Regions from separate parts of the Nonomuraea sp. JJY05 genome, predicted to be linked through region 1. Evidence: riboswitches for the same ligand, from Rfam matches in the RefSeq annotation. Region 1 holds a riboswitch; each other region holds the start of a gene.
What was found. A riboswitch is a leader RNA that binds a small molecule or an ion and turns the genes downstream of it on or off. The one in region 1 is predicted to bind cyclic di-AMP.
Positions count from the first base shown of each region.

Region 2: linked by a shared signal. The riboswitch ahead of ACFKCF_RS11100 (CHAP domain-containing protein) and the one ahead of ACFKCF_RS40785 (glycoside hydrolase family 25 protein) in region 1 are both predicted to bind cyclic di-AMP.
Region 3: linked by a shared signal. The riboswitch ahead of ACFKCF_RS32735 (hypothetical protein) and the one ahead of ACFKCF_RS40785 (glycoside hydrolase family 25 protein) in region 1 are both predicted to bind cyclic di-AMP.
Region 4: linked by a shared signal. The riboswitch ahead of ACFKCF_RS15385 (C40 family peptidase) and the one ahead of ACFKCF_RS40785 (glycoside hydrolase family 25 protein) in region 1 are both predicted to bind cyclic di-AMP.

Region 1 is NZ_JBIEIS010000033.1:76,690-84,336, reverse strand. Features, by position in the region: gene ACFKCF_RS40810 (nuclear transport factor 2 family protein) at 97-606, opposite strand; gene ACFKCF_RS40805 (LysR family transcriptional regulator) at 729-1,667, shown strand; gene ACFKCF_RS40800 (hypothetical protein) at 1,710-2,510, shown strand; gene ACFKCF_RS40795 (TIGR00266 family protein) at 2,607-3,293, opposite strand; gene ACFKCF_RS40790 (rhodanese-like domain-containing protein) at 3,553-4,950, shown strand; cyclic di-AMP (ydaO/yuaA leader) riboswitch at 5,375-5,518, shown strand; gene ACFKCF_RS40785 (glycoside hydrolase family 25 protein) at 5,531-6,295, shown strand; gene ACFKCF_RS40780 (DUF4142 domain-containing protein) at 6,566-7,255, shown strand; gene ACFKCF_RS40775 (MarR family winged helix-turn-helix transcriptional regulator) at 7,321-7,647, opposite strand, start outside.
Region 2 is NZ_JBIEIS010000006.1:321,063-328,709, forward strand. Features, by position in the region: gene ACFKCF_RS11075 (polysialyltransferase family glycosyltransferase) at 1-106, shown strand, start outside; gene ACFKCF_RS11080 (DUF6716 putative glycosyltransferase) at 309-1,469, opposite strand; gene ACFKCF_RS11085 (hypothetical protein) at 1,472-2,416, opposite strand; gene ACFKCF_RS11090 (aldo/keto reductase) at 2,514-3,335, shown strand; gene ACFKCF_RS11095 (Gfo/Idh/MocA family protein) at 3,355-4,308, shown strand; cyclic di-AMP (ydaO/yuaA leader) riboswitch at 4,426-4,563, shown strand; gene ACFKCF_RS11100 (CHAP domain-containing protein) at 4,577-5,251, shown strand; gene ACFKCF_RS11105 (YoaK family protein) at 5,536-6,282, shown strand; gene ACFKCF_RS11110 (alpha/beta fold hydrolase) at 6,230-7,054, opposite strand; partial or broken gene ACFKCF_RS11115 (LysR family transcriptional regulator) at 7,126-7,647, shown strand, end outside.
Region 3 is NZ_JBIEIS010000023.1:34,739-42,385, forward strand. Features, by position in the region: gene ACFKCF_RS32710 (hypothetical protein) at 19-459, opposite strand; gene ACFKCF_RS32715 (rod shape-determining protein) at 518-1,501, opposite strand; gene ACFKCF_RS32720 (PadR family transcriptional regulator) at 1,594-2,091, opposite strand; gene ACFKCF_RS32725 (MDR family MFS transporter) at 2,148-3,596, shown strand; gene ACFKCF_RS32730 (DUF5302 domain-containing protein) at 3,645-3,845, shown strand; cyclic di-AMP (ydaO/yuaA leader) riboswitch at 4,016-4,150, shown strand; gene ACFKCF_RS32735 (hypothetical protein) at 4,338-5,027, shown strand; gene ACFKCF_RS32740 (alpha/beta fold hydrolase) at 5,066-5,911, shown strand; gene ACFKCF_RS32745 (aminotransferase class III-fold pyridoxal phosphate-dependent enzyme) at 5,908-7,122, opposite strand; gene ACFKCF_RS32750 (carbohydrate kinase family protein) at 7,119-7,647, opposite strand, start outside.
Region 4 is NZ_JBIEIS010000009.1:59,872-67,518, forward strand. Features, by position in the region: gene ACFKCF_RS15365 (response regulator) at 1-457, shown strand, start outside; gene ACFKCF_RS15370 (phosphotransferase family protein) at 458-1,519, opposite strand; gene ACFKCF_RS15375 (NYN domain-containing protein) at 1,664-2,986, shown strand; gene ACFKCF_RS15380 (NlpC/P60 family protein) at 3,129-4,103, shown strand; cyclic di-AMP (ydaO/yuaA leader) riboswitch at 4,497-4,660, shown strand; gene ACFKCF_RS15385 (C40 family peptidase) at 4,734-5,249, shown strand; gene ACFKCF_RS15390 (hypothetical protein) at 5,799-6,635, shown strand; gene ACFKCF_RS15395 (M48 family metallopeptidase) at 7,175-7,647, shown strand, end outside.

The DNA of each region.
Region 1 (7,647 bases):
CGCTTGTCGGTGCTGACCCAGGCCAGTCCGATGAGCGCCATGTCCTCGGACGAGAGTGCGCAATCTTCCTCCGATCTCGGTGGCAGGGGGCGCTCGTCAATTGCCGAAGATCGCGGTCGGGTCGCCGGTGTACCAGGCGTTGTCGATGCGCACGCGGCGGATGACCCAGCGCTCGCCGTCGCGGACCAGGTCGACGTCATAGGGGTTCTTCAGCAGGGCGAAGACGGCGTGGTCGGCGGTGAGCAGATGCTGGGCCTCCACCAGCGCCGTCAGCCGCGCGGTGTCCCCGTCCACGGCGATGCGGGGATTGGTGACCTGGTGGGTGGTGTCCACCCGCCCGGTGAACATGGTCAGGACGGTGTCGACGATCGTGTCCCGCCCGGACATCACCGGTGGCCGGCCGCCCCACCTGGCGGCGGCGGGGCGGAAGTCGAGGTCCGCCTCGGCGGCGAAGGCGGAGGCGAACAGCGACCTGTCCTTGAGGTCCTGACCCAGGCCGAAACGGTACAGCGCGTCCAGGATCTCGGCGCGGTCCCGCAGTTCCCGTGCCAGTGCGTCCGGGTCGTCCGCCGGGGTGGAGACGGCGTGGTCGGCGGTGACGTACATGATGTGCTCCTGTGCAGGTCAGAGAGTGTCTGGCGGGCTCTACTCTCGTCCCGGGGCGAAGGTCTGATCAACGCGGCTCTATGGAAGGATCGTGAAGCGACAGTTAATGATCCGGAGGTGACATGCTCGAACGGCATGAGCTGGAGGCGTTCCTGACCCTGGCCGAGGAGCTGCACTTCGGCCGTACCGCCGAGCGGCTGCGCGTGTCCACCGCCCGGATCAGCCAGACGATCGCCAAGCTTGAGCGCCGGACCGGGGTGCCGTTGTTCACCCGTACCAGCCGCCGGGTCGAGCTGACCTCGGTGGGGCGGCGACTGTATGAGGAGGTCCGGCCCGCCTGGGACCAGATCGCCGCCGCGTTCACGCGCGCGATCGACACCGGTCGCGGCCTGACCGGCACCTTGCGGGTGGCCTTCGTCGGCGCGGCGGGCGGGCAGTTGCTCGCCGGGGCCGCCGAGCTGTTCCGCCGGCGTCTGCCGGACTGCGAGGTTCAGCTTCGCGAAGCGCAGATGGTCGATCTCATGCCCTGGCTGCGCGACGGGCGGGTTGATCTCGCGCTGGGCACGTTCCCCATCGACGAGCCGGACATCGTCACCGGCCCGGTGCTGGTGTCCGAGGCACGCATGCTCGCCGTGGCGTCCGGGCACGCGTTCGCCGGTCGTACGTCGGTCTCGCTCGAGGACCTGGCCAGGGTCAAGCTCCTCCAGCTTCCGGACACCCTGCCCGTCTCGCTGCGAGAGGACCGCACTCCCCGTGCCACGCCCTCCGGACGGCCGATCGAGCCGGGCCCCGCGGCCTCGACGTTCAACGAGATGCTCACCCTCATCGGCGCCGGCCACGGCGCCTTCCCCGTCGGAGCCCAGGCCAGGCGCTACTACGCACGCCCCGACGTCGCCTACGTCCATATCGTTGACGCCCCGCCCCTGCGATGGGGGCTGCTGTGGCGGGCCGACGGCGCCACCGCCCGGGTCCGCGCCTTCGCCGAGGCCGCTCACGACCTGGTCACCGTCGGCGAGCCGATGCGGCGCGGCGCTCCCCGCGATCAGCTTCCCGATGGCTAGGCGAACACCTATCATGATCATCCGCCCGGCGAGAGGCTGCTGATGCTCCGTGCCCTGGCCATCCTGGCCGCCACCGCGCCGCTGTTGTCCTCCATCCTGCGGCTCGAATCCTGCGGCTGGTTCTCCTACAAGGTGATGGAGCCGGGTCCGCTGGAGATCGCCGTCTGGTGGAGCGCCGGCTACGCCTCGACGCTGCTGCCCCTTGTGCTGGCGTTCCTCGCGCTCTGGGCGCCTCGGCAGTTCCCGAAGGTCGGTGCGATCTTCGCGGCGGCGACGCTGGCGCTCCACGCGCTGACCCTCGTCGTCCCCTCCACCACCCCCTGCGGCCAGAAGAGTGGCGAGTGGTACGTGATGGCCTGCTACGCGGTCGCCGCCATCGCCCTCCTGCGGACCCGCCCGGGACACCGGCTGCCGATTCCGCGGGCGGCCGCCTGGAGCGCCGTCGTGCTCCTCGTGCTCGGCCGCGCCTTGGACCGGAACTACTCCTCCGACGGCATCGTCGGCTGCTGGGCGCAGCTGCGGGGTACGTGGGCGCAGACCCAGATCCACCTCGACACTGCCGAGGCCCTCTACATCTGGGTCTGCCTGGCCGCCATCGGGGCCGTGCTGGCCGCGCATGCCAGCGCGTCGCTCGTCGGTCTGGTGCTGCTGGTACCCGGGCTGTTCCAGCCGGTCGCCTGGTTCCTGTCGTCCGCGGCGCACGAGTGCTCCAACACTCTCGACCTGTTCGCCTGGCCCCACCTGGTCGCGGGGGCGCTGGCCCTGCTCGCCGCTCGCCTGCCCGGCCGGGGCGGTCCCGGAACGACCCCGGAGCGGGAGCCTGCCCAGCCACACGCTTCTTAGATGACCCATTGTCAGCTTCGGCGCCAGCGTTGCGCATGGGTCGAGCTCTCGTTCCCGTCCGGCGCCCTCCCGGCAGCGACGATGAGCCGCGGCGGGTCAGGCGCGCTCGAAGGGCAGCACTTCCGTCAGGTGAAGGATCAAGGCCCCAGGGTTCCTGGTCTGCGTCATGATCCTGCCCGGCCCGGTGAACTCGAAGACCAGACCTTCGCCCGACTTGAGCGACTGGACCGTCTTGCCTTCGACCGCCCGGCGCAGATTGCTCTTGACCGTCTCGTCGTAGGCGACCAGGTGTCCGGAGTCCACCACGACCTGCTGCCCGACTGCCAGCTCCATCACGTCCATCGCGCCGTAGCAGCCGAGTACGACGACGCCATCCCCCTGCGCCTTGATGAGGAAGCCGCCCTCGCTGCCGATGAGGTTGGACATGCCACCCCACTTGGTGACGATCTCCACGCCGTCACTGGACGCGATCCACGATCCGCTGGTCATCAGCAGCGCGTTGTCGCCTCGTACCTCGACGGCCTGGACATCGCCCGGCAGGTGATGAGCCACATCCACCCAACCGCCACCTTCCGGAGCGGTGTAACGAGTGGTGAACAGCGACTCCCCGCCCAGCGCCGAACGCGCCAGCCCGCGCAGCAGGCCGCCCTCCATCTTGGCCCGGAGCTGGACCCCCGCACTCGTCGCGTACATCGCGCCCGACTCGACCCGCAGGGTCTCCCCGCCGTCCAGGTGACAGCGCGCGACCGCGAACGAACCAGGGTGACGGATCTCGGTCTTCATGTGCCCCTCCATCCCGATCATCTTGTCCGGAGCGACTCTGCTGGACGGCCGCACATGATTCGTTGACAACGCGTAGACGCTCCGGCCTCGCCGAACCCTGAGGCCTTGGGGCCTGGGCGCGGCCCAAGGGGGGCCCGGCTCGGATATACCTATCGGGGGTATATTGGGCGCGGAGGTCGCGCTTTCGTGACCGCTTGATCCGTGCGGGCGTGGGCAGCCGTGTCGATACCCCCTGGGGTGTTCGATGAGGAAAGGAGACATGGACATGACGATCCAGGTCGAGGTGATCGAGACCTCTTCCCTGGGGGATCGCAGTTACCTGGCCCACGACGGGCACGTGGCGGTGGTGATCGATCCTCAGCGCGACATCGACCGCGTCCTCACCCTGGCGGGTCGCCTGGGCGTGCGCGTCACCCATGTGGTGGAGACCCACCTGCACAACGACTACGTCTCCGGCGGTCTGGCGCTGGCCCGGGTGAGCGGGGCGGCGTACCTGGTGGGCGGGGACGAGGAGGTCGGCTTCGAGCGCGTGCCGGTCGCCGACGGGGATCGGATCGCCGTCTCCGAGCTGATGTGGCTGGACGCGGTGGGCACGCCGGGACACACCTTCCACCACCTCTCCTACGTACTGGCCGGTCCGGGCGGGCCGGAAGGGGTGTTCACCGGAGGGTCGCTGCTGTTCGGCGGGACGGGGCGTACCGACCTGCTGGGCGCCGAACACGCCCGCGCTCTGGCCCGCCATCAGCACGCCTCCGCGCGGCGGCTTTCCGGCCTGCTGCCCGACGGCGCGCGGCTCTGGCCCACGCACGGGTTCGGCAGCTTCTGTGCGGCAACGCAGTCCGGCGCTTCCGCCTCGACCATCGGCCGGGAGAAGGACGTCAACCCGGTGCTGCGGATGGAGGCCGACGACTTCGTCGCCCACCTCCTGGAGGGCCTGGACGCCTTCCCCGCCTATTACGCCCACATGGGCGCGCGCAACGCCGCCGGCGCGGAGCCGATCGACCTGACCCCGGTACGGCCGGCCGACAGCGCCCAGCTGCTGGCTCGCCTGCGGGCGGGCGAATGGGTGGTGGACCTGCGCTCGCGCAAGGCGTTCGCGGACCGGCACCTGGCCGGCACGCTCAGCTTCGGCCTGGACGGGCCGATGGCGACCTGGCTGGGCTGGCTGGCCCCTTGGGGCACACCCCTCACGCTGCTCGGCGAGTCGGCCGAACAGGTCGCCGCCGCCCAGCGCGAGCTGGCCCGCATCGGCATCGACCGCCCGGCCGCCGCCGTGACCGGCACCGTCGAGCAGTGGGCCGGGCACGACCAGGACCTGATCGCCGAACTGGCCACCGCGAGCTTCGCCGACCTGGCCGCCGCTCGCGCGGGCGAACCGGCCGGTGGCCCACCCGTTCTCGACGTGCGGATGGGCAACGAATGGCGGGCCGGGCACGTGGCCGGAGCCGTTCACATCCCGCTGCCCGAGTTGCCGGGGCGCCTGGCCGAGGTGCCGGAGGGAACGGTGTGGGTGCACTGCGGCAGCGGCTACCGGGCCGCGGCGGCCGCGAGCCTGCTGGCCCGCAGCGGCCGCCACGTGGTCCACATCGACGACGCCTACTCCCAGGCCGCCGACGCCGGCCTGCCCATCACCACCCCTGACGAGGAGCCCTCCTGACCACCTTCGGCGCGCGCCTCGCCGGGATCCGGCGACCCGCCGAGTGGGCCGGTCGGCGCGCACCCTGGGAACGGCGGTGCTGGTCGGCCGGGGGCGTTGCAGAGCGCAGCTGGAGTCACGATTTCCCGTAAAACGGTGTTCAGTCACAATGGCACCGCAGGAATAGCCTGCCTCGTCTGTGCCGCGGCCCTTGGGCGTGGAAGCGACGGCCCCGATTTTTTGCCCTCTTCCAGAATCCCGTGCAGGCACGGCATTTCGGCGCCGCCAAGGCGCCGACACCCGCAAATCCGATTTGCACTACTTGCACTATCTATGGGTACATGTCTATCTTTTGCCTAGTCGCGGCACAGATGTGGCCCTTTCGTCGCATCGTTGCCGCTTCGTTGACCGGACCGTGCGCTGACCGGAGAAACTCTTCGGGGACAGCGTTCGGCCGCCGAATCCGCGCCTCGCGGAACCGGGGACCCATCTTCTTGGGGTGAATCGGACGCCAGCCCACGCTGGGCCCGTAGGGCACTTCCAGGCCCGAACCCGTCAGCTAACCCGGTAGGCGGTATGGAAGCAAGGAGTCAATGCCGTCATGCCCAAGCCTCGGCTTGCCACAATCGCCTGCACCCTCAAGAATCACCGCGATCTCCTCACCAGGTACTTCAGCTTCGGCGTCGCCGGCGCGATCCTCGCCGGAACCACCGCCATCGCCAGTCTGGCTCTCGCATCGCCCGAGCAGGGGCCGGTGGAAGCGCCTCGCCATGGAACCGGATCCCTCATCTACGGCCTGGACATCTCCAATTACGAGCCCCTGTACGACTGGAATGCCAGCCCGGCCAAGTTCGGCATCATCAAGGCCACCGAGGGCACGACCTTCCGCGATGCCTCGTTCGCCAGGCACTGGCGCGAGCTGGGCAAGAAGGGGATCGTACGCGGGGCGTACCACTACGGCCACCCCCGCAACAATCCCATCGCGGAGGCCGAGCACTTCCTGTCCGTGGTGAACTCGCAGCCCGCCGAGACCGGCGACCTGCTGGTCCTCGACCTCGAGACCGCGGACGGCAAATCCGTCGCCGAGGTCAACGCCTGGGCCAAGACGTGGCTGTCGTACGTGAAGGCCAAGACGGGAATCACCCCGATGTTCTACAGCGGCTGGAACTTCGCCAACAAGTACGGCAAGGGCCTGGCCCAGTACCCGTTGTGGGTCGCCCACTACAGCAAGGCCAAGGGGGCGATCACCCCGCCCGCCGACTGGAAGTCCTGGACCATCCACCAGTACTCCGAGTCCCCCGTCGACCAGAACGTCTCCGCGCTGACCGCCGACCAGTTGCGCGACCTGGGCCGCCGCACTGCCTGAGCGGGGTCACAGCGATCCGTTCCTGACGTGCTCCTCCTGGTCCGGAGGAGCACGCGGCAGCCGCCTCGATGACGCCGGCGAACCCGCCGCCGGCCGCCTCGGGCAGCGGCTTGGCGGCCGGCCCGCCGGCGTGAGCAGCAGACCGGCAGTCTTGCCTAATGCAAATCTTGCACACTGCCATGAACGCTCCCCCACCCTTCCCGCGTATCCCTCAGTGACCGGCGCCACTCACGAAGGCCGCAGGCAAGGACCGGAAGGGGATGACGGCGTATGCGACTCCTCGACAGCCGTCGCGCTCTCATCAGTTGCGGCATTGCCGCCCTCTGCACTCTGACCGCCTGCGCCGGCTACACGCCGGCGCCCGTCTCCGACACCGCCGCCCTCAACACCGGGCCGACCGCCCTCGACACCGAACCGGCCGACGCGCCCACCGACGCGCCCACCGTCCAGGCAGTGGAGGACGAGCCGGAGACCGGCACCCGGCAGACCAAATGGGGACCGATGTCGGAGGCCGACCAGGAGCTCATCAAGAAGGTCCGGCTCGCCAGCCTGTGGGAGATGCCCATGGCGCAGGACGCGATACAGCGGGCCAACAGCGCCCGCGTCCGCCAGGTCAGCAAGGAGATCGCGGCTCAGCACCACGTGCTCGACCGGCAAGTTCGCGACCTGGCCGCCAAGCTGAAGGTCAAACTGCCCGTGCAGCCCACAGATCAGCAACAGGACTGGATGGCGGATATTTCCGGCAGGTCCGGATCCGCCTATGACACCACGTACGTCAAATGGCTTCGCCTGGCGCACGGACAGATCTTCACCCTGATCGGCACGGTACGCGGCACCACGCAGAACACCCTGGTCCGCCGTTTCTCCGAACAGGCCAACGCCGCGGTGCTCAACCACCAGCGCCTCCTGGAGAGCACCGGTCTGACCACGCCCGAGAGCTTCCCCACACCGTCCACCTGACGGCCGAGGGCCCCAAACGGCTGATCACACGCCGATGCGGGAGGGATCGCCATGGCGGTCGCGGTTCAGACAGCGGACCAGCCCAGCGGGTGCGGCACGTTCACGGGCGGCTCGCCGCCCGCCTCGTTGAAGGCGTTCATCGCCGAGATCAGCGCCCGGCGCTGCCTGGCCGACATCCGCGCCACGATCGCGCCGATCTCCTCCCTGCGGCGCGCGGTCACCTCGTCCACGATGCGGCTGCCCTCATCCGTCAGCCGCATCAGGCTCTCGCGCCGGTTGTGCGGATTGACCTCCCGTACGATCAGCCCGGCGGCCACCAGCCGATCGGCCATGCGCATCGCCGTGGAGGAGTTGACGCCCAGCAGCTCCGCCATCGTGACCAGCTTGGTCTC
Region 2 (7,647 bases), on a different contig from region 1:
GTTCGACGCCCGCTACTTCAAGCGCAAGCGCCTGGAGACCCTCGGCCTGGTCGCCCGCCCCACGGCGCTCACCCGGCTGCGCCGGAAGATCCGCTCGGCGATCTGACACCCGCTCCCCCTGACGGCCGCAACCCCGAATCCGGGGTTGCGGCCATTCGGCGCGGGGTGCCGGCGGTGCCACCCCACCCAACGCCCGCCACGGCACCCCCGCCATCGCGCCGCGCCCCCGCGCCCTTACCAAGGGAAAGGGGGCTCCAGGAACGTGGGCGAGGGCGAGCGTGCCCTCAGCGGCTCAGGTGGGGCGGCGGTCAGCCGAGGGCCTTGAGGTAGCGGCGCATGCGGCGCTTGGCCCGGTAGCCGGCCCGCAGCATCGAGGGATGCACCTCCACCCGCAGCCGGGCCCGCCGCCGCGCCGCCGCGTGCTCCGGCCCGTCAAGCAGCGATCGGGCCGGTACGCGCGACCCGGCCGCCACCAGCCCGGCCAGCCGCCCGGCCCAGTCGTTGCGGGCCGGCGGGTGGAAGTAGTTGGCCTCGCACCACTCGGGAGAGGCCGTCCGGAAGCCGCCCTTCGCCAGGTCGTCGAGCGTGCCCAGCAGCCCGCTGCCCTCGAACACCAGGTTGATCATCTCGGCGCTGACGCCGAAGTCCTCCAGCACCAGCGACGGCACGCCCAGCGCGATCGCCTCCAGCGCCGCCGTCGAGCTCACCGTGACGAACCCGGCCGACCGCTCGAGCTGGTCGTGCATCGACCCCGCCGCGAACTCCAGCCGCCCCGGTTCCCCCATCTCCCGCCACAGCCGCTGGTAGTGGTGACGCTCGTTGTGCGTCTGCCGCTCGTCCTCGAGAGCCCGCAGCTTGACCACCACGTCCAGCTCGGGCCGCAGCCGGGCCAGCTCCGCCAGGGCCAGCAGGATCCGCTCGCGGTCCGGGCGCTCCCGCGGCACCTTGGCCTGGGTGGCGAACACGACCCGGTTCCCGCCCCCGGCGACCACGCCGGAGCGCAGGAACGGCAGCCTGGCCAGCCCCACCGCCCCGCCCCCGCCGAGCCGGCCGGCGATCTCGGAGAACTCGGCCACCTCACGCTCGCTGTGCACCACGAACAGGTCGCACCCGCTGCGGAACAGCCACGCCTTCTCCGTCGCCGGCACCGAGATGCCCGGCAGCCCGCTCACGAACACCGGTCGCGGCCGCAGGTCGCCGAGCACGTCGGCCACCAGCACGTCCACCACCGGGCCCGTGCAGGCCACGAGCACCACGTCCGGGCGCGTGCGCTCGGCCAGCCGCCGCACGGACCGCGCCGACACCACCGGCGGCGGCTCCAGGCCGCCCACGGCGGCGGCGATCTGCTCCGGCGAGGGCGCGATCGGCGTGCGCACCACCACCAGCTCCGCCGTTCCGCCGGGGGGAAGGTCGCCGAGTAGGCAGGCCGCCCACTTCAGATACGAGTCGGAGTCGGCGACCGCCAACACTTTCAACCGGACACTCCTGTCAGATGCGAGCGAAGGGCGGGGGCCGCCCTGCTGGTCCACCAGTCGTCAGGAACGTCCACGGGCTCCACGGCGACACCGCGCGGGCTGAGCAGCACCCGCAGCGAGGTGATCGCGGTCGAGGGCAGGCTGAGCACCCGCTGGCCCGGGTCCAGGCCGCGCAGCGTCAGCTCGGCCGGCGCGCCCACGTCGTGCACGGTGATGCCGGGGCGCTCCCGGATCAGGGCCACGTCCACGGGGTCCTCTCGGCGGTGCGGGTAGTACGCGAGCGGCTCCTGGGCCGCCAGGTCCGTCAGCCAGCGCAGGTAGTGGTCGCGGTGCACGAGCCCGTTCCGGACGAGCGAGGTGCCGAGGACGACCGTGCGCTCGGCGGGCCCCTCCGCGCTGGGCGGCTGGGCGCGCAGCCAGGCGAACTGGTGGCGTACCACGTCGATCCCGGCCCGCCGTACCCCGTCCTCCAGGGCCTCGTCCACGGGCAGGGCGGTGAAGACCGACACGTCGCTCAGGCGCAGCCGCAGCGCGGCCGCCAGGCCCAGCGCCGAGCGGAGCCGGGTCGACCGGGCCCTGGCCCGCAGCAGCGGCCGGTACGGCCCCGCGGCCAGCAGTTCCAGCAGCCGGAGCGTGGCCAGCCCGTCGTCCACGATCACGATGCGGCCGGGACGCGAGGTGAGCCAGCGCAGCTGCACCCTGCCGGAGAAGGCGTCGCCGACGGCCTGCACGCGCCTGGGCATGCGCTCACGCGGCTCTGCCAGCTCAAGGCCGTCGGGCAGCCCGAGAGACCTCAGCTCCCGGCGCGTGGCCTTCAACGGTCGCAGGCCTGCGCGCGGCACGACCACCGTCTCGGGGCCGAGCACGCCCGCGTAATGGGCCTCGACGGCGCACAGCATCTGGAGCGGTGACTCCACCCAGGCCGACGCCTGTTCGACCACTCCTGTCCTCCCAGCCGGGTGATGGCCCGTTCACGACCGCTTCAAGCTAGCCCCGCCGCCTTAAGCCACCAGAAACGCGACGTGAACAATGGAGGGTATGAACTCGCTCATGCTCAACACCGACGGCGTGCAGATCCCGCAGCTCGGCTACGGCGTCTGGCAGGTCCCCGCCGACGAGGCCGCACAGGCCGTCGCCACCGCGCTCAAAGCCGGTTACCGGCACGTGGACACCGCCTCCGCGTACGGCAACGAAGAGGGCGTGGGGCAGGCCGTGCGCGAAGCTGAGCTGCCGCGCCGGAAGCTGTTCGTGACCACCAAGCTGTGGAATGCCGACCACGGCCGCGCGGAGGCGGCCTTCGACGAGTCCCTGGCCCGGCTCGGCCTCGACTACATCGATCTCTTCCTCATCCACTGGCCGGTGCCGCAGCAGGACAAGTACGTGCAGGCGTGGAAGGCGCTCGAGAAGATCTACCGTGACGGGCGCGTCAAGGCCATCGGCACCTCCAACTTCGGCATCGCCCACCTCACCCGCCTCATGAACGAGACCGACATCGTGCCCTCGATCAACCAGATCGAGCTGCACCCGTACCTCCAGCAGCGCGAGATGCGCGCCTTCCATGAGGCCAACGGCATCCTCACCGAGGCGTGGAGCCCGCTCGGCCAGGGCCAGGGCCTGCTGAACGACCCGGCGCTGGCCAAGCTGTCGGACAAGTGCGGCAAGACGCCCGCGCAGATCGTGCTGCGCTGGCACCTGCAGCTCGGCCACGTCGCGATCCCCAAGTCGGTCACCCCGGCGCGCATCGCCGAGAACATCGGCGTCTTCGACTTCATCCTCGACGCCGAGGACATGGCCGCCATCGGCGCGATGAACAGGGGCCAGCGGATCGGACCCGACCCCGACACGTTCAACATGACCTGACTCGTCTACGATCTCCCGCGTGCGGGATTTTGCGTGGGGTATAGCAGCGACAGGGAATATCGCGCGGACGGTCGGGGCGGCCATCGCGGCCGAACCGGGCATGCGGGTGGCCGCCGTCGGGTCGAGGAACTTGGGGCGGGCGCAGGCGCTGGCCGCGACGCTGGGGGCGGAGTCCGCGTACGACTCCTATGAGCGGCTCTGCGCCGACCCGGCCGTGGACGCGATCTACGTGGCGACGCCGCACGCCCAGCACCTGGAGGTGGCCGAGGTCGCCATCGCCGCGGGCAAGGCCGTGCTGTGCGAGAAGCCGCTGGCCGCCACCGTGGACGACGCGGAGAAGATGGTACGCCTGGCCCGCGAGGCGGGCGTGTTCCTGATGGAAGCGATGTGGATGCGGTTCAACCCGCTCATCCAGAAGATCGCGGCCGAGGAGCGCTTCGGCGACCTCCGCTCGGTGCACGCCTCCTTCGGCTTCGCCAAGGCCTACGACCCGCAGCACCGGCTGTGGGCGCCGGAGCTCGGCGGCGGGGCGCTCCTGGACCTCGGGATCTACCCGTTCGGCCTGGCACAGCTGTTCTTCGGCATGCCCTCCGAGCTGCGGATCACCGGCACTCTGGCGCCCAACGGCGTCGACGCGGAGGCCGGCGGCGTCCTGCTCTACGCCGGCGGGAGGAAGGCTCTCGTGGAGACTTCGTTGCTCGGGAATTACCCGAACCATGCCTGCGTTGTAGGGACTCAGATGCGGGCGGACCTCCAGGCGCCGTTCTGGGCGACGCCGCGGATTCTGCTCTCCGGGCCCTCCATGGAGCCGGAGGAGCATGTGCTCGATCCGGCTGACAACGGGTACGCCGGAGAGCTCCGCGAGGTCCGTGCCGCGACGGCCGAAGGCAGGACCGAAAGTTCGATCATGCCGCTTGACGAATCCCTTGCCATGATGGGGCTTCTGGCCGAGGCTCGCAGGCAGGTCGCCTAGCTGGGCCTTTATCGATTTGTAACCCTCTTGCCTTATGCATTACGTTTGAGGCATTCTTGAGACATACGTCCGGTTTGTCCGGACTTGTCTGACCATCGCACGACACATCACAGGACCGTCCTGTGACCGCTGAATCCGCCCTCGGGCGGAACCGGGGACCCACGTCCTTTGGGGTGAATCGGCACTTCGGTGCCGTAGGGCAGCTTCCACGCCCGAACCCGTCAGCTAACCCGGTAAGCGGTATGGAAGCAAGGAGCAAACCCCCTCGATGGCCAACTTCCGCTTTACCTCTGCTGCGAAGACCAACATCGCCCGCGCCCTTCTCGGCGCCACCGTCCTCGGATCCGCGTTCGGCGCCCACATGACCAGCGCCACCGCAGCGGAGAAGCAGCCGATCGACACGGCCACCATCGCCGACCACGCCGATCGCTCGCGCGAGACCAAGGTCAGCGTCACCGCCGACCAGGTCCTGGCGCTCGCCAAGGCCCAGGTCGGCATCTCCGAGAACGCGGCCGGCGGCGGCACCAAGTTCCAGCGGTGGTACGCCAACTCGCAGCGCGCCGCGGAGACCATCGCCCGTGACGGCGGCAGCCGCGCCCACTACCTGAACGCCGCCTGGTGCGCGATGTTCGTCTCCTGGGTGGGCGAGCAGACCGGCGCCCGCTCGCAGATCGGCTGGGACGCCTGGACCGTCGCCCACGCCAAGTGGTTCGCGGCCAACCACCGCTTCGGCACCGAGGCCAAGCCCGGCGCCGTCGTGTACTTCTCGTGGAGCGGCAGCAAGAACCTCAACGACATCAACCACGTCGGGTTCGTCGAGAAGGACAACGGCGACGGCACCATCTCGACCATCGAGGGCAACACCGGCAACGGCAAGGTCGAGGAGCGCATTCGTCCCAAGTCCCAGGTCGTCGGCTACGGCTACCCCCAGTACCGTTCCTGACCTGACTTCCCCCAGGCGCTCCATCCCCCGCGCCGCCCAACGAGCGCGCGTCCCGCAACGGGACGCGCGCTCGTCGCGTTCACCCGCGCGAGTGCGGCGGCCCGCCACCGGGGAGGACCCGAGGCGAGCCGCCCGCCACCGGGGAAGACCCCAGACGAGCCGCCCGCCACCGGGGAAGACCCCAGACGAGCCGCCCGCCACCGGGGAAGACCCCAGACGAGCAGCCCGCCACCGGGGAAGACCCCAGACGAGCCGCCCGCCACCTCGCCAAGGAGCCGCCCGCCATGCCAGCCGCGCGCAGACGCCCCGGAAGGCTGGTGCGCAGCGGGCTGCGGTGGGTCGCCGACGGGCTCTTCCCGGGCGGCGCCAACCCGCACGGCGTCCTGCCCGCCCTGCTGATCCTCCTGGCCCTCGTCACCGGCCTCGTGGACGCCGTCAGCTTCCTCGGCCTGGGCCGCGTCTTCGTCGCCAACATGACCGGCAACATCGTCTTCCTCGGCTTCGCCCTGGCCGGGGACGCGCAAATGTCCAAATGGGCCTCACCGGCGGCCCTCGCCGCCTTCGCAGCCGGCGCCTGGAGCGCCGGCCGGGCGATCAGGCGGGTTCCGAACCCGCGACGGGCGTTCGCCGCCGCCACCGCCGTACACGCGCTCCTCGTCGCCGCCGCCCTCGCCGTCGCCCTCACGGCCGGACATCGCGCGACCTGGCCCCACGCGACCCTCATCGTGCTGCTCGCCTGCGGCATGGGATTGCAGAACGCCTCCGTACGCGCGCTCGGCGTACCCGACCTGGTCACCAACGTCCTCACCACGACCCTCACGGGCCTGGCCGCCGACACCCCCGGCCGCGCCGCCCTGCGCCGGTCCGCCTCCGTGGCCGCGATGTTCCTCGGCGCCCTGGCCGGCGCCGCCCTCCACCTCACCACCGGCCCCGCCCCCGCCCTGACAGCCGCCCTGACCCTGCTCACCGCCGTCGCGCTCATCGCCCGCAGCGGTCTGAGCCGAGAAAGAACTCCGCCAGCGCCCGGGTGACCCCGGCCGGATCGTTCTCCATCGGGATGTGCCCCGCCCCGGGAACGCGCACCAGCGTCGTGTTCGGCACCTCGGCGGCGAAGCGCTCGGCGTACCGGACCTCCTGGAACGTGTCCTCCTCCCCCCACACCAGCAGCTTCGGCGTCTCATCGGCCTTGAGCGCGGGCACCAGGTCCAGCGTGTAACGGCTGTCGGCCGCGCCCGCCAGCGCCATCCACGACCGGCCCACCCGAGGGTCGTTCCACGGATCCAGGTACTCGGCCAGTTCCGCCTCGGCGGCCGGCCGGGCGAGCGCGGTGGTGACCGCCTTGCGGCGGGCGGCCAGCAGCTCCTCCACGGTCGTGGCCGCCACCACGGCCGGATCCCGGTAACGGGCCACGCCGGGCACCGGCCAGGAGTCGTACGTGACCGAGTTGACCAGCGCCAGCCGCCGCACCTCTGGCTCCCCCTCCACCAGGAGGTGCTGGGCGACCGCACCGCCGATGTCGTGCCCCGCCACCGAGAGCCGCTCCCCCGCGCCGACCACGGCCGCGAACCGGGCCACCCACGCCGCCAGCGCCGGAACCGCCGCCGACTCCGCCGCCAGCTCCCCGCCGGAACGGCCGAGCCCCGGCAGATCCACCGCCACAGGACGCAGCCCCGCCGCCGCCAGCCCGTCGATCACCGGCGCCCAGACCCGGCTCCAGTACGTGCCGTGCAGCAGCAACACCACCGGGCCCCGCTCGCCCGCCGTCAGATAGCTGGCCATGCGGCCGTCGACTTCGACCGTCATTCGCTCGAACATGGACATAACCATCGGGTTCTGGGAGTGTCCCGGTCAAATACCAATTAAGGTATGCCGGTATGACATTGGCGCAGCTCAGAGCCCTGATCGCGGTCGCCGAACACGGCGGCTTCACCGCCGCCGCCGAGCACACCGGCATGTCCCAGCCCGCCGTCAGCCGCGCCATCGCCGCCCTCGAACGCGAGCTCGGCGCCGCCCTGTTCGTCCGCCACCGCGACGGCATCGCCCTCACCGAGGCCGGCCGGCGAGCCCACGCCCGCGCCCGCGAGACCCTGCGCCACTTCGACCTCATCCGCGCCGACGTGGCCGCCGCCAGCGGCCAGATCACCGGCGAACTCCGCCTGGCCAGCCTCCCCAGCGCCACCGGCACGCTCGTCGCCAAGCTGCTGCGCGCGTTCACCGACCGCTACCCGCAGGTCCGCGTACGCCTCTTCGAGGGCTTGGACGACGACATCCGCGAATGGCTGCACCGCGGCGCCGCCGAGGTCGGCGTCGTCACCCTCCCCGCGCCCGGCCTGCACACCGTCCACCTGAGCACCCACGACATGGTCGCCGTCCTGCCCGCCGACCACCCCCTGACC
Region 3 (7,647 bases), on a different contig from region 1:
CGCGGGCGGGTGGTGGGGTCAGTCGGTTGCGTAGCAGGTGGTCTTGCCGATGACCCGGACACCGGGCTTGTCGCCCGAGAGCACGGTCAGTTCGAACGTCAGCCGCGTCTCAGGATTGCGCAGTACGGAAACGTCCTGATCCCCATCCCGCAGGTCCAGGTCGTCGACCACCTTGGCGTACCCCATCGCCTGGAGCCGATCCAGCAGCCCCTCGGAGGCGGAGGCGAGGTCGCTCTCGGCGCGGAAGTACCGCCGCACCTGCCCCGGCACGCACGAGTCGGCGTCAACCGGCGACCCGGGCGAGAGCCGGAGGCCGACTGAGCTGAGCAGGGCGCCGCCGTCGGAGTCGAGCTGCCGGGCGGCGTCTTCGAGAGTGGGCAGCTCGGTGGCCGCCGTGCAGGCCGTCATCGCCGCGACGCAGAAGAGCACCGCGGATAAGCCGTGACGGCAGGCGCGCACGATCGGACCATATCGGAGATCGCCCGGGGCCACCCGGAAAAGGCCGAAAACAGAATGATCACTTATGCCGGCGGAGCCGGGCGCGCAGTCCCAGGTCGTCCACGCAGGTGCCGAGGCCGAGCGCCACGCACTCCAGCGGCCGTTCCGCCCGCCGTACCGGCATGCCCAGGGACTCTCGCAGCCGCTGCGCGAGCCCCGCGAGCAGCGCGCCGCCCCCCACCAGCACCGCGCCACGTTCCCCGAGGTCGGCGGTCAGTTCGGCGGGGCAGCGCTGGACGGTCTCCATCGCCGCCCACACGATGGACTCGATCGCCGGACCGGCCGCCTCCCGGATCCGTTCCACGGGCAGCCGCACATCGTGCTCGTGGCCGGTCTCCGGGTCCCGGGCGCGTACGGTCACGTGGCGGTGCGACGGGTTCCCGTCGGCGCCGGCGTGGTGTTTGGCCGCCTCGGCCTCCCGTTCGTCGAGGGTGCGGCCGTGCTCGTGTTCGACCAGGCGGGCGATGGCCCGGTCCACGGCCCGGCCGCCGTTCGGGACCGCCGTCGTGGCCACGGCCTCCCCGCCGGACAGCACGGCGATCCGGGCGGAGTCGCGCCCGATGTCGATCACCATGCCTCCCACGTAGTCGCGGACCGGCAGGCCCGCGCCGAGCGCCGCCGCGAGCGAGTGCGGGATCAGCCGGACCTGCCTGGCCTCCGCCTCGTACGCCACGTCGCGCAGCGTGGCGCGCTCGATCGGCGTGGAGTCGTCCGGCAGCGCCATGACCAGGCGCGGCCTGGCGAGCGGGCGTCGCCGGTGCACCTTGCCCAGGAAGTGCCTGACCATCCGCCGGGTGAGCTCGCCGTCGGCCGGCAGGCCGCCGCTGACCGGCCAGCACGTCTCGTCGCCCGTCGCGTCCGCGCCGTACCCGATGACCTTGCCGGTACGGCCGTCGATCGTCACCGCGGAGGGTTCGTCGAGCACGATGCCCTTGCCCCTGACGTAGATCCGGGTGCGGGCGCCCCCGAGGTCCATCGCCAGGTCGCGGCCTAGGAGACTCATGACAGGACTGCGGACGTGGCGATCGTGGCAGGCATGCGGGGTCTATTTCCTGGGCCGTTCCAACCCAACACCAGGAACGGAGTGGTTCCCCTTTACCTGAGGCCCCTGAGGGCGGCCAGGGTCTCCTCGGCCCACTCGATGCCGGTGCGGACCTGGGCCACCCCGAGCCGCAGCGCGTAGCGGCCGGAGCCGTCGCCGGGCTGGCAGTCCAGGACCACCAGCCGGGCCTCGTAACCGGCCTTGATCCGCTCGACCACCGCGATCGCCTCTTCCGTGGACAGCAGCGGCAGCAGGAACGCCTGCAGCGCGGTCTCGTTGCGTACGACGAAGACCGGCTCGTGCTCCACCAGCCACGTGTGCAGCTCCCGCGCCCCCTCGGGGGTGATCGTGTAGATCTTGCGGCCCCTCGCGCCCTCCGACGAGGCCGCCACCAGGCCGTCGGCCGCCATCTTCACCAGCTCGGGATAGATCTGCGTGTGCCCGGCCTGCCAGACGTGGTTGAGCGAGTGCTCGAACTTCTTGGCCAGGTCATACCCGCTCGCCGGGCCCACGGCCTCGAGCAGCCCGAGAAGCGCGATCCGAAGGGACATGCGCGCCAGCATATCGAAGACTTGACATGTCAGAACTTACATATCACTCTTCACATGTGAATGATGACATAAAGCCTCAAGGGCTCCTCTTGCTCGCGGTGCTCGGTGGGATGTTCCTGGCGATGCTCGACCAGACGATCGTCGGCACCGCGTTACCGCGGATCACCGCCGAGCTGGGCGGCACCACGCTCTACGTCTGGGTGGTGACGGCGTACCTGCTCACCTCGACGGTGACGGTGCCGCTCTACGGCCGCCTGTCCGACCAGCACGGGCGCAAGCCGCTGCTGCTGATCGGGATGGTGGTGTTCGTGGCCGGGTCGGCGTTGTGCGGGGCGGCGCAGGACATGCCGCAGCTCATCGCCTTCCGCGCGCTGCAGGGCCTCGGCGCGGGCGCGCTGCTGCCGCTGTCGATGGCGTTGGTGATGGAGATGTTCCCGCCGGGTACGAACGGCGCCCGCGTGCAGGGCGCGCTCGGCGGCGTGATGGGGCTGACGTACCTGGCCGGGCCGTTCCTGGGAGGGTTGTTCACCGACCACGCGACCTGGCGGTGGGCCTTCTACGTGAACGTGCCGCTCGGGCTCGTGCTGATCGCGATCGTCGCGCGCCGCCTGCCGAACCGGCCGGGCGTGGGCGGCGGCGGGCGCCCCGACTACGCGGGCATCGCGGTCTTCACCGTGGCCATCAGCGCGCTGCTGCTGGGCCTGACGGAGAAGGGCCTGGACGGCCACACCTGGACCGACGCCGCCGTGGCCGGGCCGATCGTGCTCGCGGCCGCGTTGCTGGCGGTGTTCGTGCTGGTCGAGAGGCGGGCGGGCAGCCCGATCATGCCCATGCACCTGTTCGGCAACCGCACCTACACGCTCGTGAACGCCACGTCGTTCTTCACGGCCTTCTGCATGTACGCCGGCGTGGTGTTCCTGCCGCGCTACTTCCAGGAATCCCTCGGCGTCAGCGCCACCGAGTCGGGGCTGAGGATCTACCCGATGACGCTGGCCATGGTCGTGGGCAGCGTCATCATGGGCGCGCTCATGTCCAGGACGAGGGTCTACAAGCCGTGGCTGGTCGCCTCCCCGTTCCTGCTGGTCGCGGGCGCCCTGCTCTGCCTGAACCTGACCGCGCACACCGACGGCCTGCTGCTGGCCGGCTGGATGCTGCTGATCGGGCTGGGCATGGGCCCGATGCTGTCCGGCCTGACCGTGGCCTCCCAGCAGTCCGTCGAGCCGCAGTACATCGGCATCGCCTCGGCGAACCTGACCTTCTTCCGCCAGATCGGCGGCTCGGTGGCGCTGGCCGTCGGCGGCACCCTCTACACCTCGACGGTCACCGCGGACGCGCCCGCGCACGGCCTGGCCGCGGCGCACGCCTCCGCCGCGGCGGCGGTCATCCCGTCGCTGGGGGTGGCCGGTGCGCTGCTCGCCCTGGTGGCGCTGGTGGCCATGCCGGCCAGGCGGCTGGAGGTGCCCGCCACGCCGCAGAGCAGAGTTGAGGCCAGTTTCGCGTCATAAGCGGCGTCGTGCGAAGCTGTGATAGTCCCCAACACCATGGAGGTCCTCATGGCGGATACACCGGAGTCGGAAGTCAGCGAGACTCCCGAGGACGAGATGAAGCGCAAGTTCCGCGAGGCGCTGGAGCGCAAGCGCGGCCAGCACGCGGGCTCAGGCGCGGGTGGCAAGGGCGGCGACCCATCGAAGATCCACGGGACGCACGGTCCGGCTGCGAGTAAAAGATCGTTCAGGCGCAAGAGCGGCGGCTGAGGCCGGAAATTTCAAGGGGGTGCGGCAACGCCGTGCCCCCTTTCTCTATGCCCGGGGGCAGGTAGATCTTTACACCAATTCATGACGAACTGTTTGTGTTTGTCCGGAATACGTGGTTAGAGTGATGCCCACTTACCAGCCGGTGGCGTGGACCTTACCAAGAGGGGACCAGCCGGCTGGCGCCGAATCCCGATCACTCGGGAGCCGGGGACCCACCTCCCTGGGGTGAATCCGACCGCGTGTCGGTAGGGCATCTCCACGTCCGAACCCGTCAGCTAACCCGGTAGGCGAGATGGAGAGGACGTATGCATATCTTGAATGATCACGTAGAACATCCACACAGCGTGATGACGACCGCCCTCTGAGCGGTCCCTTTCTCAGGCTCGTTTCGCGCTCCGCGTAGCTTTCCCCCTGTCAGGTGCTTTGCCCTGCTACGCCCTTTTTCAAGCGAGCGCAACCTCCCTGCCCCCTCGCGAAGGACTTTACTTTTCCATGTCTGCACGTTTTGGCCTGCGTACCCTCGCTCTGCTCACCGCCTCCACCGTCGGCGCGCTCACCATCGCCGGCACCGCGGCCCACGCCGACTCCAACACGGACGAGAAGGTCCTGCTCAAGGGCTCGACCACCGCTTCGTACTTCTGGGACGACGCCTCCGGCCGCGCCGGGGACACCGGTCTGCCCGCCAGCGGCAAGCCCATGCAGAAAGGTTTGGCCGCCAGCCCGAGCTGGCCGCTCATGACCGAGGGCTACGTGATCCACGACGGCAAGAAACTGCCCTTCTTCGTCGGCGACCGCGGCCCGGGTGTGCCCTCCAACAACGGGGTCATGCTCGACCTGGACGGCAAGACGTTCGCGGAGCTGACCGGCGGCACGTTCAACATGGAGACGCTCGGCGTCGACGGCGTCGGCGGCCAGGGGCACATCAAGGTCGACTACGTCATCACCAAGTGGGGCAACGGTCCCGGCAAGAAGAACTACCCGGTCCCGTTCTCGACCGGCGCCTGGTCCGAGCACGACGACAACCCGGCCGAGCCCCCGGTGGGCGCCGCGGCCGTGCCGCCCGCGCCGGAGGCGGGGGAGTGGAGCGCCGGCACCGGCGCCGTCGTGGCCAGCGCCGTGGCCGCGGTGGGCGGCGGCGTGGCGCTCGCCAGCGACCGCGTCCGCAATCTCCTCAAGGGCTGAACTTTACGGACGTGGACCAGAATGTCATTCTGGTCCACGTGACCACCCGCGTAGCCGCGAACGGCATCGAAATCGCCTACGAGAGCTTCGGCTCGCACGAAGGACGCCCCCTGCTCCTCATCATGGGGCTCGGCGCGCAGCTCATCCACTGGGATGAAGGGCTCTGCCAGCTGCTGGCGGACCAGGGACACCACGTCATACGGTTCGACAACCGCGACGCCGGACTGTCCACGCACTTCCACGACCAGGGCGTTCCCGCGATGGGGGCGCCCTCGCCGTATCTGCTGGACGACCTGGCCGACGACGCGGCGGGACTCATGGACGCGCTGGGCTGGCCGGCCGCCCACGTGGTCGGGGCGTCGATGGGCGGCATGATCGCCCAGGCCCTGGCCATCCGCCACCCCGACCGGGTGCTGACCCTGACCTCGATCATGTCCACTCCCGGCCCCTCGGTGGCCCCGCCCACCGAGGCCGCGCTCGCCGCCCTCATGGCCACGCCCCCCGCCGACCGCGAAGCGGTCCTGGCACAGGCGTTGCGGACCTGGTCGGTCATCGGCTCGCCCGGATACGAGCTGGACCACGACCGGATCACCCTGCTGGCCGGACTCGCGTTCGACCGCTGCTTCGATCCCGGGGGGACGGCCCGGCAGCTCGCCGCCATCATGGCCTCGGGCGACCGCACGCTCGGGTTGGCCGGGGTGCGGGTGCCCACGCTGGTGCTGCACGGAGAGGCGGACCAGCTCGTCCCGGTCGCGGGCGGCCACGCCACGGCCGCGGCCGTCCCGGGCGCCCGGCTGGTGACCTACCCGGGCATGGGCCACGACCTGCCGCGCGCGCTCTGGCCGTCCGTCGTGGCCGAGATCGCCAAGCTCACCTCCGCCTAGCCGAAGTGGGCACGGGTCTCCGAGAACGCCTGGTCCGTGCCCTCCAGCGCCCTGGCCACGTCGGCCTCCGTGTGCGCGGCCGACATGAACCAGTTGTGCCACGGATGCAGGTAGACCCCGTGCCGCAGGCAGGCGTCGCTCCACCACATCGCGACGGAGAGATCGGCGTCCCCGTCGAAGCTGAGCCACGGGATCGTCACGGGCCCCGTCTGGTTCACCACGAACCCATGGGACTTGGCCTGCGCGTAGAGCCCCTCGCGGAGCTGCGTGCCCGCGCGCTCCATGGCGCCGATGCCGTCGGTGTCGCGCAGCGTCTCGATGGTCGCCTTGGCCGCCGCCATGGCGACCGCCGAGAACCAGAACGACCCCGTCGAGTACAGCGTCTGCGCCGGTCCGCGCAGCGCGTCCGTGCCGGTGACGGCGGCGATCGGGTAGCCGTTCGCCATGGCCTTCGACCAGGCGGTCAGGTCGGGCCGCACCCCGTACGGCTCCCAGGACCCCCGCAGGTCGACCCGGAACCCGGCCCGCACGTCGTCGATCACCAGCGCGGCCCCGAGCCGGTCGGCCAGGGCGCGGGCGCCGCGCGCGAAGGCGGGCTCCACCAGCTCCTGGTCCTCGAACGAGTCGTGCTTGAACGGCGTCACGATGATCGCCGCCACGTCGCCCTCCACGGTCGCCGCCGCGGCCTCCAGCGACTCCAGCGAGTTGTAGGTGAACTCCACCAGGTCGGCCCGCTCGTTGGGCGTCGTGCCCGCCAGGGAGGGCGTGCACCAGGGGTCCGCCCCGTGGTAGGCGCCGTGCGCCATCAGGACCTTGGTCCGGCCGGTGGCGGCGCGGGCGACCATGAGCGCCTGCGTGGTGGCGTCGGTGCCGTTCTTGGAGAACATCGCCCAGTCGGCGCTGGGCACGGTGTCCACCAGCAGTTCGGCCAGCTCCACCATGATCGAGCCGGGGCCGTTGAGGCAGTCGCCGAGCGCGGCCTGCCGGGCGGCGGCCTCCTCCACGCGCGGGTGGCGGTGGCCGAGCACGACCGGGCCCCAGCTGCACATGAAGTCGATGTACTCGCGCCCGTCGACGTCCCACTGGCGGCAGCCCTCGCCGCGTTCGAAGAACTGCGGGAAGCCGGGGGCGAAGAGGGCGGCGTTGAGGTGCCCGTACATGCCGCCGGGGAGGACCTTCAGTGCGCGCTGACGGAGTTCTGCGTCGGTCATCCGAGAGTCCTTAGAGTCGAGTCGAGATCGATGAGGCCGGCGTCCGAGCCGAGCCCCGTGGCGACGCGGGCGGCGGCGGCCGTGCCCCAGCGGGCGGCGGTCAGCACGTCCTGCCCGTGCAGGAGGCCCGTCAGGAACCCCGCGCAGTACGCGTCCCCGCAGCCGGTCGTGTCCGCGACGTCCACCTTGAGCGCGGGCACCGGCTCCGCACCCTCCGGAGTGACCACCAGGCTGCCCGCGGCCCCCAGCGTGACGAGCACCCCGCGCGGCCCGTCGGCCAGCAGGGTCCGCGCGGCCTCGCCGACGTCGGAGGCGCCGGTCATGAGGAGGGCCTGCGACTCGTTCGGCAGCACGTAGTCCACGTGCGGCAGGAAAGCGCGGGCCATTCCCAATAAGTCGGGCATCTCCGAAAGGAGGTCCATGGTGATGATGGTGCCGGACGCGCGTACCTCGTCCAGGAGGGCGAAGAACGCCGGGTCCCCGAGGCCGAAGGTGACGTCCATCCCGCCCAGGTGGATCGCCCGC
Region 4 (7,647 bases), on a different contig from region 1:
CGCCACCGAGGCGCTGCGCCGCACGTCCGCGCCGCCCGAGGTGGTGGTGCTGACCACGTTCCACGCCGACGCGCAGGTGCTGCGGGCGCTGCGGGCGGGGGCGGCGGGGTTCCTGCTGAAGGACATCGCGCCGGGCGACCTCGTGCAGGCCGTCAGGAAGGTGGCCGCGGGCGAGCCGATCCTGTCGCCCGCGGTGACGCGGCAGCTCATCACGCACGTGTCCGACGGCGCGGCGGGCGACCGTACCGGGCGGGCGCGCAAGCTGCTCGGCCGGCTCAGCGAGCGGGAGCGGGAGGTGGCGCTGGCGGTGGGGCAGGGCAGGTCGAACGCCGAGATCGCGCGGGAGCTCTACATGAGCGTGCCCACGGTCAAGGCGCACGTCTCGCGCATCCTGTCCAAGCTCGACCTCAACAACCGGGTCCAGGTCGCGCTGCTGGTCTACGACGCCGGCACGTAGTCAACGGGCCAGCAGCTCCTCGATCGTGGCCCGGTGCAGCACCAGGTCGTCGGGGTCGTTGGGCCGGGGCTGCTCGCCGAAGTGGATCCGGCGCTGCCACACCCTCGCCATGACGATGCCGTGCCGGAGCGCCGCATACATCTCGTAGAAGTCCATGTCGCGAGGCTCGTACCCCGTGATTTCCCGATATTTCCTGCAAACGTCTTCGTAGCGCATGAAGTCGGGCATGCCCGGGAAGCCCGCGGCGACCGTGATGTCCTGGAAGAAGCGGTGCAGGAAGATCATCCAGGACAGGTCCAGCTCGGGCGGCCCCACCGCGGCCATCTCCCAGTCGAGCACCGCGACCGGGGTGAAGTCCCTGAACATCATGTTCCCGATCCTGGCGTCGCCCCAGCACAGCACGTCGGGCCCGGGTTCCTCGGGCCAGTGCGACTCGAGCCACCCGAAGGCCCGCTCCAGCACCGGGATCGGCCGCTCGCCGTGCGCCCACTCGTAGTAGCCGCGCTGCGCCTCCACGTGCGCGCGCAACCCGGGGGCCCCCAGCGGGGCCAGCTCCTCGGGGGTGAACTCCGCCCGGTGCAGGGCCGCCAGGACCGCCACGCCGGCGTCCTGCAGCCTGCGCTGGTCCGCGGGCGCCGCGTCGAGCAGCCAGCTCCCGAACGTGTACGGCATCACGTCCGGCGGCACGTCGCCGTCCTCGCGCTCCATGACGAGGAACGGCGTGCCCAGATGCTGCGGGTCCGGCTCGAACCAGAGGGCCCTGGGCGCTGGGATCCCAGCTTTTTCCCTGGCCAGGCGCATGATCTCGAACTGTGCCCGCAGGTCGTACGAGGGGAACACGGGAACGGCTTCTACCGCAGGTGCGAGCCTGGCTACGCAGCGCGTTCGCCCCTCGTCCCAGGTGGCGGTGAAGAACAGGGTCTCGCTGGACATGCCGTTCTCGGCGGGTCTGGACACTTCGGACACCGAGGCGCTCCCGCCGACCCTTCCGCGCAGCCAGCGGGCCAGACTGCCGCGCAGTTCCACCAGGTCGCGGGTGGAGGTGCGGATCTCTTCTGCCATGGTCGGCCTCCCGGGTGAACGCCCGTCCCGGCTCAGTCGTATATCCCCAACCAAGCGCTTGTCTATAGACAGGTGGCCGTTACGGTCAGGTACGCGGCAGCCGTACCCTTGTCTGAAAGGGCATGTCACGAAGGGACAAGTGGGATGAGTTCAGCGGGTGAAGGCCTGTCTCGCCCGCTTCCCGAGCAGGTGCGGCTCAATGTCGTCGATCTGGCGTCCCAGGTGCTCGGGACGATGCCCGCTGCCTCCATACCGCCGCCCCTTCGCGGGATAGCCAAGTTCGATCCCCGCAAACGCGCCAAACTCGGCAGCGCGCCCATCGCGGCGCAGCTCGAGAACGACAAGAAGTTCCGCGAGCTGGTGGCCGAATCGGTGGAGGCCGGCTGGCCGGAGCTGGTGGCGTCCCTGGCCGAGGGCAACGTCCCGCCGGCCGCCGACCCCGTGCTCGTGGCCGCGGCCGCCTACCTCACCCGTCCGCCCGGCTGGGCGGAGATGATCGAGGTCGCCCGTACGGACCTGGTGCAGTCGGCGGTGGCGGCCGAGGGGTCGGAGCGCGAGGAGGCCGTCGCCCGGCTCCGCGAGCAGCTCGCGGCGCAGAAGACCGCCGCCAAGGAGGAGGCCGACCGGCTGCGCGAGCAGATCAGGGCGGCCCGAGCGGAAAACTCCGACCTGAGACGCAAGCTCCACGACGCCCGCGAGCGGGCCAAGGCCGCGGTGCAGCGGGCCGAGGAGATGGAGCACGCGGCGGAGGACGCCAGGTCGGCCGCCTCGGCCGCGGGCACCGCGGGCGAGTCCGAGCTGCGGCGGCTGCGCGAGCGGCTGGCCGACGTGGAGAAGCAGCTGGAGGCCTCGCGCCGGGCCGCCCGCGAGGGCAGGAGCATCGAGGACGCCCGCATCAGGGTGCTGCTCGACGCGCTGCAGGACGCCTCGGCCGGGCTGCGCAGGGAGCTCGCCCTGCCCACGATGATCAGCCGGCCCGCCGACTCGGTCGCCGCGGTCACCGGCGAGCGGCCCGGCGTCCGGGGGGTGCCCGCGCGGGCGCTCGCCGACGACGACCCGCAGCTGCTCGATCAGCTCCTGGCCCTGCCGCAGGTCCACCTGATCATCGACGGCTACAACGTGACCAAGACCGGCTACGGCACGCTCACCCTGGCCGACCAGCGCACCCGGCTCATGACCGGGCTCGGCGGGCTGGTGGCGCAGACGAGGGTCGAGGTGACCGTCGTGTTCGACGGTGCCGAGCTCAACTCCCCGGTGCAGGTCGTCGCGCCGCGCGGGGTGCGGGTGCTGTTCAGCCAGCCGGGGGAGATCGCCGACGATCTGATCCGCCAGCTCGTCCGCGCCGAGCCGCCCGGCCGGGCCATGGCCGTGGTGTCGTCGGACCGCGAGGTGGCCGAGTCCGTCAGGCGGATGGGAGCCAGACCCGTTCCGTCTGGTTTGCTGCTGCGCAGGCTGGGCCGGGCCTAGATTACGTGGACCCCTTACGGGCGGGTTTGCCGTGGTCCGGCAGGGGATCGGCGTCGTATTACGAATTGAGCGGATAAGGTGTGACCCCAGCCGCCACTTCTGTACTATTTCGCCCCAGACGAAATCCCTGGGAGGCGACACAGTGAGGTTTGGCAGGGTGCCGGTGGCCGCGGGTCTCGCGTTCGGTCTGGTCCTGTCCCCTGTGGGAGCCGCCGTCGCTGATCCCAGGCCCACCCTCGGACAGGCCAAGGCCAAGCTCGAGAAGCTCAACGACAAGGCCGACAAGGTTGTCGACCGCTTCAACACGGCCACCGAGCGGTACAAGGCCGCCAAGAGCGCCTACACCAAGCTGAACGACCGCTACAAGACCAAGCTGGCCACGGTCGAGGACCTGCGCGCCCAGGTGATCGGCATGGCCGTCGACAGCTACAAGCTCGGCACCGACGTGACCACCTTGCCCGGCATGATGAGCGCGGACCGCCCCGACGACTTCCTGATGGGCCTGGCGCTGGCGGAGCAGATGGCGAGGGAGCGGGCGGAGAAGCTGGCCGCGTTCGACCGGGAGAACCGCGGGCTGAAGGCCGACCGCGACAAGGCGGAAGAGTCGCTGGAGGCGGCCGACCGGGAACGGGACGGGGTCGAGAAGGAGCGCTCGGAGATCATGAAGCTGATCGCCGAGCAGAAGAAGCTCCTGAAGAAGCTGGGCGCCTACAACCCGGGCAACCCGAACAGCGTCGGCATCCAGTACACCGGCCCGGCCTCGGGCAACGCCGCCGCCGTCCTGCGCTTCGCGTTCGCCCAGGTGGGCAAGCCGTACGTGTTCGGCGGGACGGGTCCCGGCGGCTGGGACTGCTCGGGCCTGACCCAGGCGGCGTGGCGCGCGGCGGGCGTGTCACTGCCGCGTACGACCTGGCAGCAGTGGGCCTGGGGCGCGAGCCGCAAGGTCTCACTGAACGCCCTCCAGCCGGGGGACCTCATCTTCAGCTCGAGCTTGGGTCACGTCAGTATCTACGCCGGCGACGGGAAAATCGTTCACGCGCCGCAGACGGGCGACGTGGTCAAGGTCGTCAAGCTCTCGTCGTACGGCGGCCGCCTCGTGGGCGCCATCCGCCCGTAGCCTACGACGCCCGATCGTTGTTCCCGGCGGCCGAACGGGACGCTATGGGAACGATCCACGCGTACGACGCGCCCCGCAGAAGCCGCAACAAGTGTGACAAACGCGACATTTGGGGCCTGACAAACGGGCGCGAAAGGAAGTGTGAGCAGTGTCACATTTCGGTAACGGAGCCTGGGGTTCCAGCAGGGATTTTCATCCTTACTGACTCCACTATCTGATCTTTACAAGCGGTGTCCCGCTTTGCCGATCCTTGACCCTTCGGCGTAGCTTCTGGCGACGTCGCGGTGAACAAGCCATGTCCTCCGCGAACCCGCACCGGTCCCTCCCGGTGTGAGACAGATAAAGATCCGCTGGTCAACCGCCCAAACGTCCCCATATCGACACATCGATCGGGCGGTCGGCCTGCCGAGTCCGTGCAGCCAGGAGGCACGGAGCCGGGGACCCAGAGATCCCAGTTCCCAGGGATCAGGGGGTGAATCGGCGCGCAGAGCGCGCCGTAGGGCGACTTCCAGGCCCGAATCCGTCAGCTAACCCGGTAGGCATTCGTGGAAGACACAAGGAGAAATCCTGTCTACCTCCCTGCATAACCCCCGTCTGTCCCGCATTGCCCTGAGTGGCGTAGCGCTCACGATGACCGTGACGGCCGGAGGTGCGATCCTCCATGCCCCAACGGCTCAGGCGGCCACGACCGAGTCCGCTTCGACGGCCAAGGCGGCCGCAACCGCCGGCACCTCGAAGACGACCTCGGCCGCGACGCTGAGGGCGGCCAAGGTCGCCCGTCAGAAGGTGAAGGCCAGCAAGGCCGTCGCCGTGGCCAAGAACCAGATCGGTGACCCGTACCGGTACGGAGCCACCGGCCCTGGTTCGTTCGACTGCTCCGGCCTCGTCCAGTACGCCTGGAAGAAGGCCGGGGTAAAGCTCCCGCGCGTGGCGGCCAGCCAGTTCGCCCGCATCAGGAACAAGGTCTCGTGGCGGAACCTCCAGCCCGGCGACCTGATGTTCTTCAGGGGGCTCGGCCACGTGGGCATGTACGTCGGCAAGGGCAAGATGGTCCACTCGCCTCGGACAGGCGAACGGGTACGCATCGACAAGCTGAGTGGATGGCGTCGGGCGTCGTTCGTCGGCGCTGTCCGTCCCGGCATGTGAAGAAGCCCCGCCCGGATCTTCCGGGCGGGGCTCTCCCATTGTCTGGTGGCTGTTCTTTCTATCTTTTACGGCGGAGCACGGGCGGCACCACCCGCCGTACGTGGCTGAGGGCCTCCAGGAAGACGCCCGCTGACCCGCACACGGCCCCCCACCGCAACGCCGCCCCCTCAACACACCCACCCCGCCACACGGGGACACAACTCACGGCCCCGCGACTCACGGCCCCGCGACCCACGGCTACGGTCCCGCCGCCCCGCGACCCCACGGCCCCACGGCCCCACGGCCCCCACGGCCCCACGGTCCGCAGGGTGATGGCTGACGGCTCGCGGACGGCTCAGGGGTGACGTGGTGGGCTCTCCGACCGATGGCAGGCGGCGTGTGGACCCCTCGCTCGCGATCCGCGGCGGATGGTGCGGGTGGACGGCGCTCAAGGATGCGCGATCCGTCGCCGGTCGTGTCGCCTGGCGCCCTCCGGTCGCGCCGGAGGGGGTCGAGTTCGGGGCGCGAAGTGGCCGGTCATGGGCCGGCGGGCGACTACGATCGGGCATCGTGTCAGGGCAGGTGAGTCGGCGGGCTGCGATCGTGTCCGTCCTGCTCCTCGCCCTGGCCCCCGCCAGCGCCGCCATCCCCGACTCTCCCGTCCTTCCCGCCGAGGTCCGCGGCCTGTGGGATGACGGTGAGGTCGTGGTCCGCGGGGCGCGTTCTGTGGTCGTCGGCCGACGCACTGAGCCCAGTGAGCCCGGTGACGCCAGTGAGCTCGGTGACATCGCGCGCAGGGCTGATCGGGCGGGGCAGCGGGTGTCGGCGGTGCTGGGAAAGTCAGTACGACCGCTCATAGTCGTTCCCTCGTCCGCGGCCGAGGCGGCCAGGCTGGCCGGGGTGGGGCGGGTCGACGGGCTGGCGGCCGTGGCCGATCGCGGTCGCGTGATCATCGTCCCCGAGTTCTTCGCCAAGCTGAACTCCACCGGCAAGGACGTCGTGCTCGCCCACGAGCTCACCCACGTCGTGGCCGGCACCGACCGCCTTCCCCCATGGCTCTATGAGGGGTTCGCCGACTACGTCGGCTATCGCGACTCCGGGCTCCCCGTGAGGACCGCGGCCGCCGAGCTCGCCGCCGAGGTGCGGGCCGGGAGGCTGCCGAAGGAATTGCCCGGACCTGCGGCTTTCGCGGCTGATGGGCGGGACCCCGTCCGGCTCGCGCGGGCGTACCAGGAGGCTTGGCTGGCGTGTCGCTTCCTCGCTGACCGGTTCGGTGAGAGGACGCTGGTGAGGCTCTACCGTGACGCCCGGGCGGGCGGCGTAGACCGGGCACTCGCCGAGCTCGGCCTCTCCGCGGCCACGCTGACGGCACGGTGGCGCGACTACGTGCGGGACCAGCTCGCGTGAGGGGGAGGCAGATGAGCGAACGGCGGGACGTGGACGACGCGTCGCAAGGGGCGTCGAAGGACGGTGAGGAGGCCGGGGGCACGGTGGCGGGCCCGGGGGCCGATCCGCCGGGTACCGGGGCGAGGAAGCCGGAGGAGAGCTCCGCCCCGATGAAGAAGGAAGCCAATACGGCGGTCCCGGCGGAGGCGGGTGAACCTGGCCTCGGCAAGCAAGCGGCGGGGGACTCGCCCTGGGCGCCTCCCTGGGCGCAGGAGCCCGTACCGGTCCAGGAGGCCGCTTCGGTGGGCGGGCCGGCCGGCGGCGGCACCGCGGCTCGGCACGGAGAGACACGCGGCCACGGTGAGAGCGCGTCCCCGAAGGGGGAGAGCGCCGGCTCGGCGTCCGGTGGTGGCGCGCCCCTGAAGGGGGAGGGCGTCGGCCTGGTGTCAGGGGGCGGCGCGTCCGTGAAAGGGGAGGGTGCCGGGCTGGTGTCCGGGGGCGGCGCGGCCGTGAGACGGGAGAGCGGCGGCGGAAGGCGGGGGCAGAGTGAGAATGTTTCCGTGAACGGGGGAAGGCCGCGGGAGTCCGACGGCGAGCGCCGGCTGAGGCGGCAGGCGGCGGTGGCGGCCGTGCTGCTCGGCCTGGTGATCGTGGCCGTGGCCGCCTTCAGCACCCCCTGGCACCTCCTGGCCTCCGGACCGCCCGACCCGGCCCGCGACTTCACCGCCGCGCAGATCGCCAGATCCAAGGCGTTCGACGCGGCCAGCACCCTGCCCGGCTACCTCTCGCTGGCCCTCACGCTGATCATCGCCGGGCTGCTCGCCGCCACCCCGCTCGGCGTGAAGCTGGTGGCCTGGCTCAAAGGCCCGTGGTGGCTCCGCGTGGTGCTGGGCGTTGTGGTCATCACCCTCGTCACCCAGCTGATCAAGCTGCCGCTCGCCATGTGGGGCGAGACGCTGCTGCGCGGCTACGGCCTGTCCATCCAGACCTGGGGGTCCTGGGCGAGCGACCGGCTGAAGAACATAGGGGTGGA